2 regions of the Pectobacterium wasabiae CFBP 3304 genome follow, and region 2 is predicted to be linked to the other one. Evidence: predicted binding sites of a transcription regulator. Region 2 holds the regulator's gene; the other holds the start of a gene.

Region 1 (5,321 bases), 2.4 Mb from region 2:
GCAGCATGGCGTGGGCGGTAATTTTTGGCATGGCGATCGGCATCGTGTCTGCCGTATGGCGCAACGGCTGGCCGGACAGGATCGGGATGACGCTGGCGGTATCTGGCCTCTCTTTCCCCGCCTTTGCGCTCGGTATGCTATTGATGCAGATCTTCTCCGTTGAGTTAGGCTGGTTGCCGACAGTTGGTGCGGATACCTGGTTGCACTACATCTTGCCCTCGCTGACGTTGGGGGCCGCGGTGGCTGCGGTGATGGCGCGGTTTACCCGTGCGTCGTTTGTTGATGTATTGCAGGAAGACTACATGCGCACGGCGCGGGCAAAAGGCGTGCGTGAGTCGCTGGTTGTGGTGAAGCACGGGCTGCGCAATGCGTTGATTCCGGTGGTCACGATGATGGGATTGCAATTTGGTTTCCTGCTCGGTGGCTCCATCGTCGTGGAAAAAGTGTTCAACTGGCCGGGCTTAGGGCGGTTGCTGGTGGATGCGGTGGAGATGCGCGACTATCCGGTAATTCAGGCTGAGGTGTTGCTGTTTTCACTGGAATTTATTCTGATCAATCTGCTGGTTGACATGCTGTATGCCGCGATTAACCCAGCTATTCGTTATAAATAAGGAAAGGGAATGAGACACTGGCGACGTAAAGCGATGCTGGCGACGCTCCCTGTCATGAGGGATAAACCGGTTCGTACGCCGTGGCGTGAATTCTGGCGGCGTTTTCTTCAGCAACGTGTGGCGGTCGCCGCTGGTCTGTTTGTGCTGCTGTTGATTGTGGTCGCGTTTCTGGCCCCGTATCTGGTGCCCTATGATGCCGAGAACTATTTCGATTATGAACGCCTGAACGAAGGTCCCTCTTCGGCACACTGGTTGGGTGTCGATTCATTAGGGCGTGATATTTTTAGTCGAATCCTGATGGGGACGCGGATTTCGCTGGCGGCGGGTATTCTCTCGGTGCTGGTCGGGATGATTGTCGGCACGACATTAGGCCTGTTGGCGGGGTATTACGAAGGCTGGGCGGACCGGATCATCATGCGCATAGGCGATGTGCTGTTTGCCTTTCCCGGTATTTTGCTGGCCATTGCCGTGGTGGCGATTATGGGCAGCGGAATGGCGAATGTGGTTGTCGCCGTCGCGATTTTCAGCATTCCGGCATTCGCCCGTCTGGTGCGGGGCAACACGCTGGTACTAAAGCAACTTACCTACATCGAATCTGCTCGCAGCATCGGTGCTAGCGACCGGACGATCCTCTTTCGGCACATTTTGCCCGGTTCAGTGTCTTCCATCGTGGTGTTTTTCTCGATGCGCATTGGGATGTCGATCATCACCGCCGCCAGCCTGTCATTTTTAGGACTGGGTGCTCAGCCGCCAATGCCTGAGTGGGGCGCGATGCTGAACGAAGCACGATCGGATATGGTGATTGCCCCGCATGTTGCCATCTTCCCGAGTCTGGCGATCTTTCTGACGGTATTGGCGTTTAATCTATTGGGTGACGGTCTGCGCGATGCGCTCGACCCGAAATTGAAAAGCTGAATAAAAAAAGCGCGACAACGAGTGCCGCGCTTTTCAACAGTCAGACCGTTAGCGTTTAGAACGAAGTTCGTTTGTAGCTGCGGTACTGTGGCTGCCAGAAGTTATGGTCAATCGCTTTTTGCAAGGCATCGGCAGAGGTCACAACCGCCACACCTTGTAGCTGCGCGGCCTTACCCACTTCCAGAGCAATACGCTTGGACACCTGCTGGATATCGGACAGATCCGGCAGCAGAGCGCCTTCACCGTTATTCGCCAGCGGCGAGCAGTCAGCCAACGCACGGCTAGCGGCCATCAACATGCCGTCAGTGATACGCTTGGCACCCGACGCCAGTACACCTAACCCGATACCTGGGAAAATGTAGGAGTTGTTGCACTGCGCGATAGGGAAGACGTTATCCTGATAGTGAACCGGAGAGAACGGGCTACCGGTTGCAACCAGAGCGGTGCCCTCTGTCCAGCGAATGATGTCTTCTGGACGCGCTTCCACACGAGATGTCGGGTTAGACAGTGGCATCACGATAGGGCGAGCGCAGTGTTTGTACATTTCACGGATGATTTCTTCCGTGAACAGACCCGGCTGGCCGGATACACCGATCAGGATGGTCGGCTTGGCATTACGCACCACTTCCAGCAGTGAAATTGCATCGCTGCTACAATCCCAATCAGCCAGCAGTTCGCTTTTCTGTACCAGCTTGCTCTGGAAATCGAGCAGGTTTGGCAGTTTGTCCGTCAGCAGACCGAAGCGGTCAACCATGAAGACGCGTGCGCGAGCTTCTTCTTCACTCAGCCCTTCGGATTTCATCTGTGCGACGATTTGCTCAGCGATACCACAGCCTGCGGAGCCCGCACCCAGGAAGGTGACGGTCTGATCGCGTAACTGTGTGCCTGCTGCACGGCTGGCGGCAATCAGGCTGCCGATAGCGACGGCGGCGGTGCCCTGAATGTCATCGTTAAAGCTACAGATTTCATCGCGATAGCGGTTCAGCAGCGGGGTCGCATTTTTCTGTGCGAAGTCTTCAAACTGCAACAGCACGTTCGGCCAGCGGCGTTTTACGGCCTGAATGAACTCGTCAACGAAGGCATAGTATTCGTCGTCGGTGATGCGTGGATGACGCCAGCCCATGTATAACGGATCGTTTAGGCGCTGCGGGTTGTTAGTACCCACGTCCAGAACGACGGGCAGGGTGTAGGCTGGGCTGATGCCGCCACAGGCGGTGTACAGCGACAGCTTACCGATTGGAATTCCCATCCCGCCGATACCCTGATCGCCCAGACCGAGAATACGTTCGCCGTCGGTGACAACGATGACTTTCACGTTCTGCTTGGTGGCGTTTTGCAGCATATCGTCGATATTGGCGCGGTTAGGATAGGAGATAAACAGGCCACGGGCGCGACGATAGATATCAGAGAAGTGTTCACAGGCTTCGCCGACGGTCGGGGTGTAGATGATGGGCATCATCTCATTGAGGTGACCGTCCAACAGGCGGTAGAACAGCGTCTCGTTGGTATCCTGAATGTTGCGTAGGTAAACGTGTTTTTCAATATCGTGTTTGAATTCCTGATACTGACGCCAGGCGCGTTCTGCCTGTTCTTCGATGGTTTCAACGGCTTCTGGCAGCAGACCTGCGAGATTAAAATCAGCACGCTCTTCTTCAGTAAACGCGCTGCCTTTATTCAGCAGGGGAAATTCGAGCAAGATCGGACCAGCATAGGGGATGTAAAGAGGACGTTTGCTTTCGTATTCTAATTCCATGACTTTTTACTCTTCGGGTAACAGAAAAGAAATTCAGGTGTTGTCGATGAGAAACTGCTGCGGATCTTAAATTACCCAGAGAATATGTACAGGGAATGTTAATTTAAATAGTTACAGATGGCTTGCATATTAAGCAAAAGACAGGCTTTATCGATTCACCTCTCTTTTTTTCACCTTCACGGCGCCGATTTTTTGCGCTTCTCGCCGCCATCATTCCTCAATAAAGTGGTGCTCAACGTCGGTGCAACCCAGTTCGGCCAGCATGATTTGTGAGATCGCCCAGTGGCTGACAGTCGCATTGCGGCGTTCAACGATAGCGGCATGTGTAATGGTACGAGGATCTTCGCCGGCAAGGTTCATCAGATTTAACGCGGTTTGCAAGGGCGGTAGGCTGGGATTGAATGCTGCATTTTCTGCATAGCGGCCGGTATAAAGGTTGCCACTCGCGGTTTCCAACGCTATTCCGCTAATCGCTTTGCTGTAAGGCGCGTGGCTACGGTTAGCGGCATCCAGCGCCTGACGCGCTAGCGTATTCACATTCTGCAACGTCGTGCCGTGGTTGATGTCATCCATCAGCAGGGTGTCAATATTCAGATCGACAGGGCCAAAGGCATCGGGCAGATAGTGACTAAGCACCGCAGGCTGGCGACCCGGCAGTTGAATACGCAGCGATGCCGCATTGCGCAATTCATTCATGAACTGGCGACAGTGGCCGCATGGCGTATAGTTCACGGTCACTGCCCGCAACCCACGTTCATTGCGCAGCCAGGCGTGGCTGATGGCACTCTGTTCCGCGTGAACCGTTTGTTGAAGCTGAACGGCGGTGAACTCCATGTTTGCGCCAAAGTAGAAATTCCCGCTGAGCCCTTGTGCAACCGCACCAACCTGAAAATGCGAGATGGAGGCTTGCGCGCAGGCGGCTGCCAGGGGTAATAGCGCAAAGGCTAACGTGTCGGTATCTATTTGGCTGGCTTCGCAGATTGCATTCACGTCGTCAGCGGTTAGCATCGCGGCAAAATCGGGTTTATCGAGCACGGGACCGAGTGCGGTTTGCAGGTTGGTAGGTAATTGCTGAAAGGCGTTTTCAAATCGTGGATGCATGTCGGTTTACTCTTTTTTGCCCGTCAATGACGTCATGTTAGAAAGCAGAGTAACAATAAATTGTGATCAAAGTCTCTTTGTTGAATGAAATGACTGCAACTTGATCATTAAATGCGAGATGTATCTCAATTTTTATCCCTGTGCTGCTCCCTTATATCGGTTTCCTCTCCTACAACTGCAATCGGTGAGACAAAAAAGCGTACAACCGGGGGCTTGTTATGCTCTGTTGTACGCTTTTGTATCGTTGGACTCGCAGGTTTAATTAAGAACGATCTTTTTCTCTCTGGCTGTTTCCAGCAGTTTTCCAATCTTTTGGAGAAACTTCACCGTTTCCTCGGCAATAGTTTGTGTTGAGATACCTTCTTTTTTGGCCGCAATTTTCCACTGTCGGCGCTGTTTCTTTTCCAGATTGGGATAATGAGAGCGCAATAACCGATGTAGTTCTGGAACATCGCACAATTCTTTCGATATGTTGTCTTCGTAGTAAACCAGCGAAAGGGTAAACGGAGAATTAGGGCCATTTTCGCGGACGACACTGACATAAATTGGCCAATAGCCATTATCTGGGTGCCTCAGCGCGAGTATGGCGGGCATCGTGACATTCAACCAGGTTCTGCCTATTTCCAAATGATCTTCTGCCAACAGTGGGAATGATTTGCGCAGAGTAACCAAAATACCGGAAATGCCTTTAGCCTGAATGAGTTGATCGCACAGTTGATCGTTTTGCTGCATAAAAAGCAGGGCTTCACCCTCAACCCCTTCCAGGTGCGTCGGTTTCCACTCTGTTGGTTTTAATTTTTTTAGCTCAGACAGACGATCAATCACCGATTCATACTGTGCGGCTAGTTGAGCGGACAATTCAGAAATATGTTTTTCATTTGGATCTTGCCACTGTGCCTGTTTCTGACAGTAGGCCATGAGTAGCTGTGCCGCAGCGTTGT
Region 2 (5,321 bases):
ATCCACGGCTTTCGCGATGCGGCTGACTACTATCGACGCTGTAGTGCTCTGCCGCTATTGCCTAAAATACGCAAACCGCTGCTGATCATCCACGCAAAAGACGATCCTTTCATGACGCCGGAGGTGATTCCCGATCTGTCGCAGTTACCGTCTAATATTGAGTATCAGCTAACGGAACATGGTGGGCACGTCGGCTTCGTAAGTGGTACGTTATTGAAACCGGAAATGTGGCTGGAACAGCGCATTCCCAACTGGCTTAGCCCATTTTTGGACCACGCCACCGATTCTTCTTCAGGAACCCTTTTTACTCAGGAAACATAGCGTGATTATTCCCTGGCAACAGCTCGATCCAGAAACGCTGGATAACATCATCGAATCGTTCGTGCTGCGCGAAGGCACTGACTACGGCGAACAGGAGCGCTCGTTGGCACAGAAAGTGGAAGATATCCGCAGCCAACTCCAATCGGGCGACGTAGTTTTGGTGTGGTCTGAGTTACATGAAACTCTCAATATTATGCCACGCGGCCAGCTCAATGCAGGAGGGCATGCCCCTTATTGATCATGGCGAAAGGCGTGAAAGAGCGCGCCAAACATGCTAACAATGGGAACCATTACGTCTTTTTTGAGGATGCACGCAGGCTTCAGCCTATGTGGCATCGCGATCATGGAGTCACGCGCCTTATGTCACATCAGCATCCGATTATTGCGGTTACCGGCTCCAGCGGAGCAGGTACCACGACAACCAGTCTGGCCTTTCGTAAGATTTTCCAGCAGTTTGATCTACGCGCAGCCCAGTTGGAAGGCGACAGCTTTCACCGCTATACCCGCCCGGAAATGGACATGGCAATCCGCAAAGCGCGTGATTTAGGGCGACACATCAGCTATTTCGGCCCGGAAGCGAATGATTTCAGCCTGCTGGAACAATCGTTTATCGAATATGGCCTGCATGGGCGCGGCCAGACGCGGAAATACCTGCATACCTACGATGAAGCGATCCCCTATAATCAGGTTCCCGGAACATTCACACCGTGGGAACCGATGCCGGAACCCACCGATATCCTGTTCTATGAAGGGCTGCACGGCGGCGTAGTCACCGAACAAAATGACGTGGCACAGCATGTGGATTTGCTCGTCGGCGTGGTGCCAATCGTCAACCTGGAGTGGATTCAAAAGCTGATTCGTGACGTCAATGAACGTGGCCATTCACGTGAAGCGGTGATGGATTCCGTTGTCCGCTCCATGGAAGACTACATCACCTACATCACGCCGCAGTTCTCTCGCACCCATATCAACTTCCAGCGCGTGCCTACCGTGGACACCTCTAACCCGTTTGCCGCCAAGTCGATTCCGTCACTGGACGAAAGCTTCGTCGTCATTCACTTTCAGGGGTTGGATAATATAGATTATCCCTATCTGCTCGCTATGCTGCAGGGTTCGTTTATCTCCCACATCAACACGTTGGTCGTTCCCGGCGGGAAAATGGGGCTGGCGATGGAGCTCATCATGGCACCGCTGGTGCAGCGACTGATAGAAGGGAAAGCCATCGAATGAGCAAAGCTGGGCACGGTAACACGAGCCAAGAGAATAATGCCGATCGTTTAAGCATCGAGATACACGAGCCGGCCACAGGGGTGAGGCCTCCTGCGGGAACCTCCTCTGTGTTTCCCCTAATAGCGGGCTTAAGTGATCAGCATTAGTGCCTCAAGAAAAAGATTATGCCAGCACTCTAATTTCGTGGCTGTGCGTCACCTCAACGGCTTTGCCCAGCATCAATGCCACAGAGCAGTATTTTTCCGCTGACAGGGCAACCGCCCGCTCGACGACTTTATCGGTCAATCCTTTCCCCGTCACAATAAAATGCAGATTGATATGGGTAAATAAACGCGGCGCTTCAGAGCGGCGTTCCGACGTCAATTTCACCTCACAATCCGCCACATCATTACGGCCCTTTTGCAGAATCGATACCACATCAATCGCGCTGCATCCTCCTACGGACATCAACACCATTTCCATCGGACTGGGCGCTTTATCGCCAGAATTACCATCCATCAATATCTGATGTCCTGATGCCGATTCGCCCAAAAACGTTAAGCCTTCAACCCATTTTACCCGAGCCTGCATGATGCCTCTCCACTAAAAATTTTTTGAAAATTTATATCGTTACTGTACAAAAACCAGCGTTAATCAGAGCTTTGTCATGCTGAAGCGAGACAACACAAGACACATCATTAAAGCTGTGTTAAAACAAAAATAGAATAGACCTTTTCTGGACAAACCCAGAAACGAAGAAGATGATGACGTAGCCAGACATACCCAGCCACGTTTACGGTGCGGCAAGGTAGCAGCCGGAAAATCAAGGGTACAGTGGTTCCAGTATATTCCCTGACGTCATTCTGCCTAGACTGAATTTTATTTTTTTAGCAGTTAAACACGCCGTACAGGGAACTCTGACCCCTGTAATTTGCGCAGTGAATTACAACAGAGGATGATAGCGAATGGTTCTCGGCAAACCGCAGACAGACCCAACTCTCGAATGGTTCCTTTCCCATTGTCATATCCACAAGTATCCATCGAAGAGCACGCTGATTCACCAAGGTGAAAAAGCAGAAACGCTTTACTACATCGTGAAAGGCTCTGTCGCAGTGCTAATCAAAGATGAAGAAGGCAAGGAAATGATTCTTTCCTACCTCAATCAGGGCGATTTTATTGGTGAGCTCGGCCTGTTTGAAGAAGGTCAGGAGCGCAGTGCTTGGGTTCGGGCAAAAACCGCCTGTGAAGTGGCTGAAATTTCATACAAAAAATTCCGCCAGCTCATTCAGGTTAACCCGGACATCCTCATGCGCCTGTCTGCGCAAATGGCAAACAGACTTCAGGTAACCTCAGAAAAAGTCGGCAACCTCGCCTTCCTTGATGTGACTGGCCGTATCGCCCAAACATTACTCAACCTGGCCAAACAACCTGATGCCATGACACATCCAGATGGCATGCAAATTAAAATTACCCGTCAGGAAATTGGGCAAATCGTTGGCTGCTCGCGTGAAACCGTGGGCCGCATTCTGAAAATGTTAGAAGACCAGAATCTGATCTCTGCACACGGTAAAACGATCGTCGTTTACGGCACTCGCTAAATCCCTGTCGCAGTACTACCCTACCAATAAAAAAGCGTGAAGCCTCGGCCTCACGCTTTTTTTATCGCACAATGCGTACAAAACGGTTTATCACAAAATATCGTGAACTCAGTTCGCGGTATCAACCACTTGAGCGACCGCTTTGGCGAATTTCGCCATCCCCTGCACAATATCATCTTCATCAATGATCAAAGACGGCACAAAACGAATGACGTTCGGCCCCGCCATCAACACCATAAGCCCCTGTGCCGTTGCGGCAGCCAGAAATTCGCCCGCACGACCATGCCACTGCGGTTTCAGCTCTGCACCCAACAGCAGCCCCATACCACGTACCTGATCAAATACGCTGTACTGCTGGTTGATTCTCTCCAGTTCACTAACAAAGCGATCGTGACGATCCGCTACGCCCGACAGCACTTCTGGCGTATTGATGATATCCAGCGCGGCTTCAGCGACCGCACAAGCTAGCGGATTGCCACCATAGGTCGTTCCGTGTACCCCAACCGTCATGGCTGATGCAATCTCTTCCGTCGTCAGCATCGCGCTAATCGGGAAACCACCACCCAGCGCTTTCGCGGTAGTGAGGATATCTGGCGTAATGCCATAGTGCATATAGCTGAATAATTTACCGGTACGCCCCATCCCACTCTGTACTTCATCAAACACTAGCAGCGCTTTATGTTGATCGCACAAGTCACGAACGCCCTGCAAAAATTCAGGCGTAGCCGGGGTAATGCCGCCTTCACCCTGAATTGGTTCCAGCACGACCGCGCAGGTGTGATCGTCCATCACCGCTTTAACAGCAGCAAGATCGTTGAACGGAACGTGCACGATATCCGCAGGTTTAGGCCCGAAGCCATCGGCATATTTAGGCTGTCCGCCAACCGAAACGGTGAACAGCGTCCGGCCATGAAATGCATTGTAGAAGGCGATGATCTTGGTTTTATACGGGCTATGGCGTTTAACCGCATAGTGACGCGCCAGCTTAAATGCGGCTTCGTTAGCCTCTGCACCAGAGTTAACAAAGAACACACGATCGGCAAAAGTGGCATCGATCAGCTTACTGGCGAGGCGTAGCGCAGGTTCATTAGTGAAAATATTGCTGGTATGCCACAGTTTTTCGCCCTGTTGATGTAGGGCATTAACTAGCGCCGGGTGGCAGTGACCGAGCGCCGTGACGGCGATGCCACCGGAGAAATCGATATATTCTCGGCCGTCCTGATCCCAAACGCGGCTCCCCTTACCTTTCACGGGTACAAACTTCGCGGGTGCATAAACCGGCAAAATAACTTTATCGTGGGTATCCCGTGTCACTGCTTTCTGCTCTGCTGCCATTTGCTGCCTCACTCTGCTGTCCATTACGTCAGAAATGAAAATATAGTCAATAAATATGCATAAAAAATCAATTACAGGCAATATTAAATCAGCCGATGAAGAGAATAACTTTCTATGCGATTAAATTTTAAGGAAATTGTCCAAAAGCTGATGCCCTTGCTGGCTGAGAATGCTCTCCGGGTGAAACTGCACCCCCTCCAGCGGCAACACGCGATGGCGGATCCCCATAATCTCGTCACGTTTCCCTTCATATTCGCTCCAGGCGGTAACCTCAAAGCAATCGGGTAGCGACGCGGGGTCAATGATGAGCGAATGATAGCGGGTAACCGTCAAAGGCTGGGTCAACCCGGTGAAAACGCCCGTATCGTTGTGTGCAATCGCTGAGGTTTTGCCATGCATCACCTGTCGCGCCCGCACCACACACGCGCCAAACGCCTGTCCCATCGCCTGATGGCCAAGACATACGCCCAAAATAGGCAATTTACCAGCAAAGTGACGTATAGCCGCCAGTGAAATACCCGCCTCATCTGGCGTACAGGGGCCCGGAGAAATTACCAACCGCTCGGGCGCAAGCTGCTCAATCTCGTGCAGCGTCAGTTCATCATTACGCTTCACCACGACTTGTGCGCCAAGCTCACAAAAGTACTGGTAAAGGTTGTAGGTAAAGGAGTCGTAGTTATCGATAATTAGCAGCATAAATTAGTTAACTTATTGATAAATAATAAACATGTTATTTGATTTTTCTTTTCATACCCGCACTAATACCCGCAATTTTTTTGATACATTCTTATGGGCTAAAGCGATAAAGGCCATTGTACCTGCCTCCAGCATGAAAGGGATGACAAGAAATTGACCTCA

Evidence for each region. Region 2 encodes CRP, which controls carbon source genes, mostly activating them, when cyclic AMP is high. Its sites were predicted from a motif close to ATGTGANNNNNNTCACAT; they were not measured.
Region 1: the regulator CRP is predicted to act here: its motif matches at 4,441-4,458, upstream of cdd (cytidine deaminase).

Annotation. Positions count from the first base shown of each region.
Region 1 covers NZ_CP015750.1:3,530,777-3,536,097, forward strand. The annotation lists gene gsiC (glutathione ABC transporter permease GsiC) at 1-611, shown strand, start outside; gene gsiD (glutathione ABC transporter permease GsiD) at 621-1,526, shown strand; gene A7983_RS16000 (NAD-dependent malic enzyme) at 1,582-3,279, opposite strand; gene cdd (cytidine deaminase) at 3,490-4,380, opposite strand; gene A7983_RS16010 (PDDEXK-like family protein) at 4,639-5,321, opposite strand, start outside.
Region 2 covers NZ_CP015750.1:1,160,021-1,165,341, forward strand. The annotation lists gene A7983_RS05260 (hydrolase) at 1-321, shown strand, start outside; gene A7983_RS05265 (YheU family protein) at 323-559, shown strand; gene A7983_RS05270 (phosphoribulokinase) at 682-1,551, shown strand; gene A7983_RS05275 (OsmC family protein) at 1,714-2,121, opposite strand; gene crp (cAMP-activated global transcriptional regulator CRP) at 2,496-3,128, shown strand; gene argD (bifunctional acetylornithine/succinyldiaminopimelate transaminase) at 3,237-4,463, opposite strand; gene A7983_RS05290 (aminodeoxychorismate synthase component II) at 4,584-5,159, opposite strand.